3 regions of the Limosilactobacillus agrestimuris genome follow, and region 2 is predicted to be linked to each of the others. Evidence: riboswitches for the same ligand, from Rfam matches in the RefSeq annotation. Region 2 holds a riboswitch; each other region holds the start of a gene.

Region 1 (3,281 bases), on a different contig from region 2:
ACCTGTGACACCAGGAAGTCCGGCAACATCCCAAATCTGCTTCTCTGGGTAAAGAGCATTAACCTGACCACCAAGCTGCGGTAAGCTCTCGATTAACTGGGCATCCAGTTCGTGCAATCCACAGTAAAAGGCCGCAAACATCCCTGCAGGACCGCCACCAATAATTGTAATATCATACATTTTTGCCATTACGACGGCTCCTCTCTTTTTCTTTTCTCACTATTGTAATTGATTTTAGACAAAATTAAAATTGCGGTGCACTTATCATTTAGCTATTATTAACATAATTACTGAATAAATGGAGGAAACTACCATGGCCACCAAGAAGATGATTTTGGATCTTGATACCGGTGTTGACGATGCACTCGCACTTGCATATGCCATTGCAGATCCAGCAGTTGATCTAATCGGAGTTGTTGCTTCTTACGGTAATAACTTACTAGAACAAACCGCCAAAAACTCGTTACAACTCCTCGAATTGCTTGGACAAAATATTCCTGTATTTAAGGGCCTTGAACACTCAAGTACTAGCGATCATTTTAACGTAATGCAAGTTAGCAAAGAAATCCACGGTAATAACGGGATCGGTAATATTTCTCTTCCAGAACCAACCCATAAAATTCAAACACAAGATGGTGTTGACTTTATCATCGAAGCAGCACACCAATACGGTAAGAATTTAATCATTGTTCCAACTGGTCCATTAACCAACCTTGCCGCTGCATTACACAAGGATCCCCAAATTAGCCACTTGATTGGTAACGTTACTTTAATGGGTGGGGCACTTACGGTTGAAGGAAATGTTAGTGACGTTGCTGAAGCAAATATTAATCAAGACGCTGAAGCTGCTAATGAAGTCTTCACCAGTTCACTTCCAATTACAATGGTGGGGCTTGACGTTACTCTCCGGACGCTGCTCACAAAAAAAGAAACAGCGAAGTGGCGCCAACTAGGAACTAAATCGGGGATTGCTTATGCTGACCTAACTGATTTTTACATTGATGCTTACTATAATCTCGGGATTGACAAACACGGTTGTGCTATTCATGATCCCCTTGCTGTCGGCGTTGCAATCGACCCAACATTTGTCACAACCCTTGCTTTACCGATGAAGGTAATCACTGAAGAACATAATTATGCTCGAACAATTGGGGATAAAATGAGGCTCAATACTTCTCATCCAAATGTCAATGTTGCAATCAACGTCGATAAAGAGCGGTTTGTTCCTAACTTCATGGAACACCTTACTGGCCTTTTAGCTAATCACTAAATTGGCTGTCGAATTAGTTATTTTTGTTGTATGATTAGAGTAAATATATGTCTGGGGTGCCCACTTGGCTGAGATTAGACCCATCGAACCTGTCTAGGTAATACTAGCGAAGGAAGCGCATTTTGAATGCTTAGTAAGTTTGGAGTCTATTAATAATAGATCAAAGGTGGGAAAAGTCACTACGCTTTTTCCACTTTTTTATTTTCCCCAAGAAAGGAAATTATTATGTTTCGTCAATTTCATTTAAAGGATATTATCCTCCTCGCGATTATTGGGATTATTTTCGGGGTAATCTATCTAGTAACGGGGATTATTTACAATGGCCTTACAATTGCACTAACTCCATTTGGTTACGGTCCAATGGCTAATGACATCACGTTAGGAATTTGGTGTATGGCCGGACCATTAGCTGGATTTATGCTCCGTCTTCCTGGTGCGTCATTTCTTGGCGAATTTCTTAGTGCTGTTGTCGAAATGCTTCTTGGAGATCAATGGGGCGTGACCACCCTACTTTCGGGACTGGTACAAGGAATTGGTACCGAGCTTGGATTTACCTTCACCCTTTACAAAATATACAATTGGGTGACACTTCTACTTACCGCAACTACTACGACAATTCTTACATTTGCCTGGGACTGGTTCCGTAATGGTTATAGCCACTTCCCATTCTCCATGTTAGTTGTAATATTAATCGTTCGTTGGCTATCGATGCTTTTCTTCACCGGCATCCTAGTTAAGTTAATCATCAACCTACTAAACCGTAGTCACGTTTTGGCGAGATAAAAATGGAAAAAATACTTATTCAAAACCTAACATTTGCATATAAAGATGGGCAGCCAATTCTCAATAACGTTAACCTTGAGTTGCCACTCCACACTTCGATTCTCTTAAATGGTCCGATTGGTTGTGGAAAAACGACTCTCCTAAAGCTGATTGCTGGCCTGCTCCCTAAATACGGTGGGACATGTTCTGGAAAGATCAAGCTTCCGCACGATCAACGAATTGGAATGCTCTTTCAGGATCCGGCAATGCAGTTTACGATGGACACACCACAGCACGAACTAGAATTCACCCTTGAGAATCTTCAAGTACCACATAACGAGATTAGCAATCAGGTAAAAGCCGCCTTGGCATTTGTTAATCTTCAAAACGTGGCGCACCAAAAGTTGACTACTCTTTCCGGTGGGCAACTACAAAGGGTAGCCTTAGCAGTAATTATCGCTATGAAAGCTGAGATTATCCTATTAGATGAACCACTTGCTAGTATTGACGAACCAAATCGCCAATTTTTACTTCAAAAATTAGCTCAATTACAGTCTCAACAAGGGATAACTATTATTATCAGTGACCATAACCTTCAGAACTACCAGAATTTCATTCAATTCATTATTCAATTTCATAAACACCAGGCTAAGCTGCTTTCAAGTAATGCTAGTCACCAGCTTTTAATAAATGCTAATCAACATTCCACTAATTTATCCACTAACCTTCCCCTACAGACTGATCCGTCAATTATAAAATTACACGATTTTTCCATTACCCGTAACCAGCTTTCATTGATAGAGGTAACGAACCTAAAATTAATTCAAAATAAGGTTACCCTGCTAACTGGTCCCAGTGGTTCCGGAAAGTCAACACTTCTTAAATCTATCGCGAAGTTGACTTCCTACTCAGGGCAAATAACATATGATGGAAATAACATTCAAAAAATATTCTCCGGGAAATACTATTCTCAAGTTGGCTTAATCTTCCAAGAAACCAACCAGCAATTTTTAAACGTTACCGTTGGCGAAGAATTAAGCTTAAGTATCAAAAATGGGGGAAATACATTTTTCAAAGGGAAATCATCCCAGGAGCTTTTAGCGATGGTCGGGCTCCCTGACCTTACTGAACGAGTCATCTACTCCTTAAGCGGTGGGCAACGGAAGCTGATCCAGAATTTGATCATGCTAATGATGGGACAAAAGCTCTTATTAATGGATGAGCCGTTTACTGGTCTCGATCAATCATC
Region 2 (3,281 bases):
ACCAGAGCAAAAGGAGATTCCAATGCTCGGTGTAGTCACAGCTGGTCAACCGATTTTAGCCGTTCAAGATACCACTGACTACTTCCCTCTCCCTCCTTCGATTAAGGATGCATCTGGATTATTTATGTTAAAGATCCACGGGACGAGTATGATCAAGGCGGGAATCCTTGACAGGGATGACGTCATCGTCCGCAAGCAATCGACTGCAAAAGACGGTGAAATCGTGATCGCCATGACGAGTGATAATGAAGCCACTTGCAAGCGTTTCTACCGCGAACCAGAAAACAAACGCTACCGTCTTCAGCCCGAAAACGATACGATGGCACCGATTTACTTAGATAACGTTACAATTCTTGGAAAAGTGATTGGTTTATATCGTGATCATATATTCTAATAGATATATCACCATTAAAGCATAGCAGAAACCTAAAGTAGTTATGTTGTGCTTTTTCTTTTGCGCTCAACTAACCATACCAGAAGCATCACAATCATAACATCTGGTAAGGTATTCCCTACTGGCAAGTCAATTAACATCAAGCACCGGTAAACGATGAAGCCAATCAACCAGAGATTGAAGTTCCGCCAATTAATCCGTTGGTCGCGATTATCAAAATGGAAAACAAAGCGGTCCATAATCTGAATCGTAATCATTGGAGTAAACACGGAACCAATGATATAGAGAAAGTTACTGAAATTATCCATCGGCAAAATAATCGCTCCCAGAACGCCAAAGACCGTTACCAAGATCGCGGTCGAGCGAGATGACCACTTAACTTTTAGTGTCTGGGCAGAAACACCAGCGGAATAAGCATCCATAAAGGTCGTGGTGACTGTCGAGAGGAGAACAATAGCTAAGCCACCTAGGCCAACTCCAGCATCGAGCATAATTTTAGCAATATTGGTTTCACCGGTTAGGAGGGTTGCACCCAGCCCAACAATGGCCATCCAGCAACTAATCACCCCATAAGTAACCGCACTAACGCCACTTGCCTGAGCGGGTTCCTGGGCTACCGAAGTATAATCTGAAATCAAAGGTAACCAAGAAAGGGGCATCGAGACCGCTAATTCAAGGCCTTGACCAAATGACAAGTTGCCAAAGCGACTATCAACGTGGGGTTCTGTGAAGATGAGGTAGCAAAGGCCAACCGTCAGTAACAATAAAGCAGCTAGCGCAATCAAATTGAGCCACTTTAGTCGTCGAATTCCAATAACCAACCATAAAATGATCAAAATCCCAATTAACAGGCACCATGTCGGTTGACCAAGTTGCCAGAGTCCATCAGCCGCTAATGAACCATCATAAATCATAATCCCGGTCCAACCGACTAACTGGAGGACATTCAATAACGCAAAAAACAACGCCCCAATTTGACCAAAGCTCAGTTTAACCGATTCCATTGCACTAATTCGTAACTGACCGCCAATTACTCCCGAAAGGAAAAGAAGACTACAACCAATAAGGTGGCCTAAAATAATCGCGATAATTCCTTTCGTCATTCCTAATGGCGCCAAATACGTTCCTGTCAGGATCTCGGCAATTGAGATTCCTGCTCCACACCAAATCATTCCATTCTCAAACAGTGACGTCCTATGTTGCATCAGTTCCACCATCCTTTACATGATTAGCGGAACTTGATCCTGATAAAGAAAAGTCGACCAGGTTCAAAACCTGATCGACTTTAAAATTCTTAATTGAATTCCCTCCGTTGGCATTATCCAAATCAGGTCCCATGGGTCGAAGATCACATCTTCCTCTCAGCCTGTTATACAAGCTCCCCGTTTATTGTTAATTACAGTATAACACTTTTGTCCAAGATTAATTTTCGCCCTTACCATAAACCCGCTTGTAATCTTTTTGTCCCTTAAGAACAAACGGTGCTGGATCCTTTTCCCAGTCAAGCTCTACATCATCAGGATTCATCCCTAATTGAGAATTAAATTGCTGTTCGTATTCTTCAATTGATACCTGATGACGATCAGCTAAGTCCGCTTTAACGTTACTGAGGTATTTTTCAAAACCATCTTGTAAAATTCCACTGTAGAATTCACCTTCAGCTCCGGAGCCATAGCTAAAGAGTCCAATCCGGTCACCAGCTTTAACCTGACCATTTTGCAATAGCGACATCAAGCCAAGGTAAAGTGAACCAGTATACAAGTTTCCTACTTCACGACAGTACTTTTGACTTGCGGTTAATTGTTCCCGCATCTTCTCTGCAATTGGGGAATGATCATCCTGGAGTAATCCTTCAAGAGCCTTCTTCCCCATCTTGGTAAAGGGAAGGTGAAATGCGAGCGCAGCAAAATCATCGAGTTGGCGACCCGTTAATTGACGATAGCGTTGCCAGCATTGGAGGAAGAATTCAATGTAAACGTTAGTCGAGTACTTCCCGTCAACATGCGCCTCAGTGGCATAGAGTGGCCGCCAGAAGTCCATGACGTCCTTAGTGTATGATACCGCCGTATCTTCGAGCGCCAAGACATGCGGGGTAGCTGTGATCAACATTGCGACCGCGCCAGCACCCTGGGTCACTTCACCCGGAGTTTCTAAGCCGTACCGGGCAATATCAGCCGCAATTACCAAGACAGCCGACTGGGGATCCATTGCTACCAATCCCTTAGCAAATTGGATCCCAGCAGTTGCGGAGTAACAAGCTTCCTTTAATTCTACAGTCCGCACAAAATCATCCAAGCCTAAAAAATGCTTCACGTAAATTGCACTGGCCTTTGAATTATCAATTCCTGATTCCGTGGCTACAATGACAGTTGACAGGTGCTTTTTGTCATCATCAGTTAGCAGCTTTTCTGCCGCTGCCGCCCCTAACGTTACGATATCCTGACTTGCCGGCACAACGGCTTGACGATCTTGGCCAATCCCAATTGTATACTTGTCTGGTTCATCTCCCCGCTTCCGGGCCAATTCCCGTAAGTCAATGTATTCATCGGTTGTGGCAAATGCCATTTTATCAATTCCAATTTTCATTTTTCTTCCCCCATCTTATCCATCGTTTCATTTAAGAGGTGGTCAACAATGATATTCCCATCGTTATCAGCGTGACCCTTTGTCCACTGAAATTCGATCCGGTTAAATTGTGGCAGTAATTTGACAACCTCCTGCCATAATTCCTTGTTAGCGACTGGCGAACCGCTGCTTGTTTTCCAGCCCCGCTTTCGCCAACCATTTAACCAATACTTCATAATTGGGTCCAAAACATAGTGCGAATCAAGGATCGCAATGATCAGGCTATCCTGCTTTTTATTTTTCAACAGGATTTGGAGGGCAT
Region 3 (3,281 bases), on a different contig from region 2:
TTCTGTGGTAATCGTCATCTGTGTTAATTCTTCAGCTTCGGGAAGGTTAGGGGTAATTAAATCAGCAAGTGGTAATAATTGATCCCGAACGACATCAATTGCATCATCACTTAAAAGTTTAGCACCACCTTTAGCAATCATCACGGGATCAACAGTTAATGGACCAAAATCATGACGTTTTAAATTATTAACAACGGTTTTAACCCGGAGTGGATCAGCGAGCATCCCCGTTTTACATGCTCTAATCTTAAAGTCCGCTGCTAAGGATGCAAATTGTTCATCAATTAGTTTGGGCGGCGTTGCTAATGCATCCTGAACACCAAGAGTATTTTGTGCTGTAACTGCAACCACAACCATGGTGGCAAAAACACCACGCATTTGCAATGTTTTAAAATCAGCAGATATACCAGCACCACCACCTGAATCAGTACCAGCAATCGTTAAGGCTTGTGGAAAGTCATTTGTCATTACTATTTACTCCTTTTTATAAAACTGACAATACTTCATTTGAGTTAAGGGTTGCGAGCTCATCCATTAGTTTAACTTGCCATTGGCCGAACCCCGTTACTTCTCGCGCTGCCTTAACACCAGCAGCTGTAAAGAATTTTGTTGCCGTACAAACAGCTAAATAGGGAGTATCACTTACACTTAAATAAGCCGCGATAATACTCGAAAGCATATCACCACTACCAATATTAGTTGTAAAGTAATTAGTGGAGAGATGATTAATAAATTCGTTATTGCCGTCAGTTACAATATCTGTTTTACCCGTGAGGACAACTATGCAATTATAAGCCTGAGCAACATTCTTGGCTATTTCATGGAGATTTGCTTGGCCCGAACCGCCATCGATTCCGTGGGAACTCCAATTAACATTAGCGAGTGCCGCAATTTCACCTGCATTACCGCGGATAACGGTGAATTGATAGCTTTGAAGAAGGCCTTTAGCCACCGTTAATCGGTATTGGCTGGCACCAATGGCAACCGGATCGAGGACAACTGGCTTCTGATTTTGGTTTTCCTTTAAAACGGTTGTAATTTCATTAACTTGTTCTTTATTAATTGTTCCTAGATTGATTGTTATTGCATTTGCTAATGCAACCATTTCACTAGCTTCCTGTGGGGCAATGGACATGATTGGTGATGTTCCAATTGCACTTAACCCGTCCGCAACTTTAGCAGGGGTCACTGTATTGGCAATTGTTAACACAACCGGGTTCTGTTGGCGAACTAGTTTTGGTAAGTTTAGTTGTAATGTTGTCATAATTTCACTTCCTGGATAATAAAAAAGCTGTTAGTTGATCGTTAACTAACAGCTCCATTTTTTATATTGAGTTAGCATTTTCCTTGCGCAAGTACTAGCTTAACAGGTTCAAGGGTCCGTATATCTAAATACATCTCAGTCTGGCAAACAGACACCCCTAATGCTGCTTATTAACATAGTTTTATAATAACACAGAAAGCGCTTTTAAGCATTAAGGTAGTCAATTAATTTTGGCAATATTTGCTTGGTTTCCCGTTGACCTGTTTCGTATAATTGACGAATCTTTTTAACGTTCCCTTCAACCCGGCTTACTTTAACTGGGTGTTGGGGGGCAATATTAAAGATTTGACCAGTTCGTTCAAGGTGTTCAATTTGGGCAATTTGTTGATTATAGACTTCTGGACGACGAATTCCAGCTTCAGCGAATTGGGGATAATCCTTGAAGTAGCGACGGTATAGTTGTCGGACGGGACGGCTAGAGGGCTTTTTCCTATAACTAACATCGCGAGTACGGACAACCACGATTTTATCGTAGCCTTGTTCCTGAGCAACATCAAATGGAATTGAATCAGCAATTCCTCCATCTAAACAAAGGCCATCTGGTGTTGGTGCTGGATCCATCATAAATGGCATTGAACAAGAAGCAATTAGCGCTTGAGTTAGCTTTTCACCAGTAAAATCTGTAAACAAGGCTTTTTTTCCGTCCTGAAGTCTGGTAGCAACAGCGGTGAAGTGGGAGGCAGATCTAATGTAAGCTCGCTCATCAAAATTTCGCCAAGAAAGGCCGTGATCTTCAAAAAGGTAATTCATATTAATTACCTTTTTTTGGAATAATCGCGCCATTGAAATATAATCATGATCATGACGGTGGTTAATGTTAATGTTTGCTGCTCGACCATATTGTTTAGCGACAAAATTGACACCATTAAGTGAACCAGCTGAAACACCAATTACGCTGCTAAATTCGATGTGGTTAGCAAGAAGCATGTCGCATACTCCCGCAGTATATTGACCGCGGAAAGCGCCACCTTCAAGGACTAACGCTGCATTATATAGCATTACTTTCACTCCTTAATATTATTACTAGGTTATTGTAAGTCGATAGTGGTTAAAAATTCAATCTTTTATTGGTTTTCCGCTAGAGTAGCAAACTCTTGAAGAAATTTTTCCATTACTGGGGTAATTACCGTGTTTTTTCGCCAGGCAAGGACATGGCCTGTTTCTTTATGCGGGGAAAAAGGAATAAAGGTTAATTTTGGATCATGAAATGAATCAACAATTCCTTCAATTCCCAATAAACAGTAGTTGCCAGTTTTAAGAAGCTCGTAAGCATTACTTGGCAGATTATTGGTTGCCATGACATTTAATTTTGTTTGGTCGAGTTTAAGGACATCGCTAATTTCATCGCGGACAATGTTACGGGTAGGGACAATTAGTGGTAATTTATAAAGATCATCCTTGGTGATTGATTTTTTCTTGGCTAATGGATCAGAACTTTTAACAATTAATCCCCAACGTTCGCGAACCGGTAAAACAATAAAATTATACTTTGCTGCCTCTACAGGCTCAATCAAAGCAGCAAAATCCTCTAATCCCGAATCTAGGCGTTGACGTAAGAGATCACCATTACCATCATAAAGATTAAATTTAACATTCGGGTACTTTTTCTGAAAGTTGCTAATAATTTTCATTATGAGTTTAGATACCTTTGAAACAACGCACCCAATGTTGATTACTCCAGTTAGTTCTTCTTCGGTATTTTGTAATTCTTGTTTAGTTTGGTTAACTAATGAGAGGATTGTCGAAGCACGTTGTTGAAAAAGGGCTCCCTCATTAGTAAGGGTCATCCGTCTTTGTTGACGATCAAAAAGTGTCACACCGAGTTCCTTTTCAAGTTCGATTATTTGGCGGGAAAGGGTCGGCTGTGTAATATGAAGTTGTTGAGCAGCACGGGTAATATTGTTTGTTTGTGCTACAGTTAAGAAGTACTTGATTACTCTAGTATCCATATTTATCC

The links. Region 2 has a riboswitch for thiamine pyrophosphate ahead of cytX (putative hydroxymethylpyrimidine transporter CytX). Riboswitches for the same ligand answer to the same signal wherever they lie in the genome.
Region 1: linked by a shared signal. The riboswitch ahead of NFR46_RS00445 (ECF transporter S component) and the one ahead of cytX (putative hydroxymethylpyrimidine transporter CytX) in region 2 are both predicted to bind thiamine pyrophosphate.
Region 3: linked by a shared signal. The riboswitch ahead of thiM (hydroxyethylthiazole kinase) and the one ahead of cytX (putative hydroxymethylpyrimidine transporter CytX) in region 2 are both predicted to bind thiamine pyrophosphate.

The regions. Positions count from the first base shown of each region.
Region 1 is NZ_CALPCW010000001.1:87,811-91,091, reverse strand. It holds gene NFR46_RS00455 (NAD(P)/FAD-dependent oxidoreductase) at 1-189, opposite strand, end outside; gene NFR46_RS00450 (nucleoside hydrolase) at 314-1,270, shown strand; TPP riboswitch at 1,313-1,403, shown strand; gene NFR46_RS00445 (ECF transporter S component) at 1,496-2,053, shown strand; gene NFR46_RS00440 (ATP-binding cassette domain-containing protein) at 2,056-3,281, shown strand, end outside.
Region 2 is NZ_CALPCW010000003.1:58,316-61,596, reverse strand. It holds gene lexA (transcriptional repressor LexA) at 1-394, shown strand, start outside; gene cytX (putative hydroxymethylpyrimidine transporter CytX) at 436-1,599, opposite strand; TPP riboswitch at 1,681-1,789, opposite strand; gene NFR46_RS03080 (hydroxymethylglutaryl-CoA synthase) at 1,817-2,980, opposite strand; gene NFR46_RS03075 (ribonuclease H family protein) at 2,977-3,281, opposite strand, start outside.
Region 3 is NZ_CALPCW010000006.1:47,842-51,122, forward strand. It holds gene thiD (bifunctional hydroxymethylpyrimidine kinase/phosphomethylpyrimidine kinase) at 1-468, opposite strand, end outside; gene thiM (hydroxyethylthiazole kinase) at 485-1,264, opposite strand; TPP riboswitch at 1,327-1,433, opposite strand; gene NFR46_RS05320 (patatin-like phospholipase family protein) at 1,469-2,323, opposite strand; gene NFR46_RS05325 (LysR family transcriptional regulator) at 2,389-3,273, opposite strand.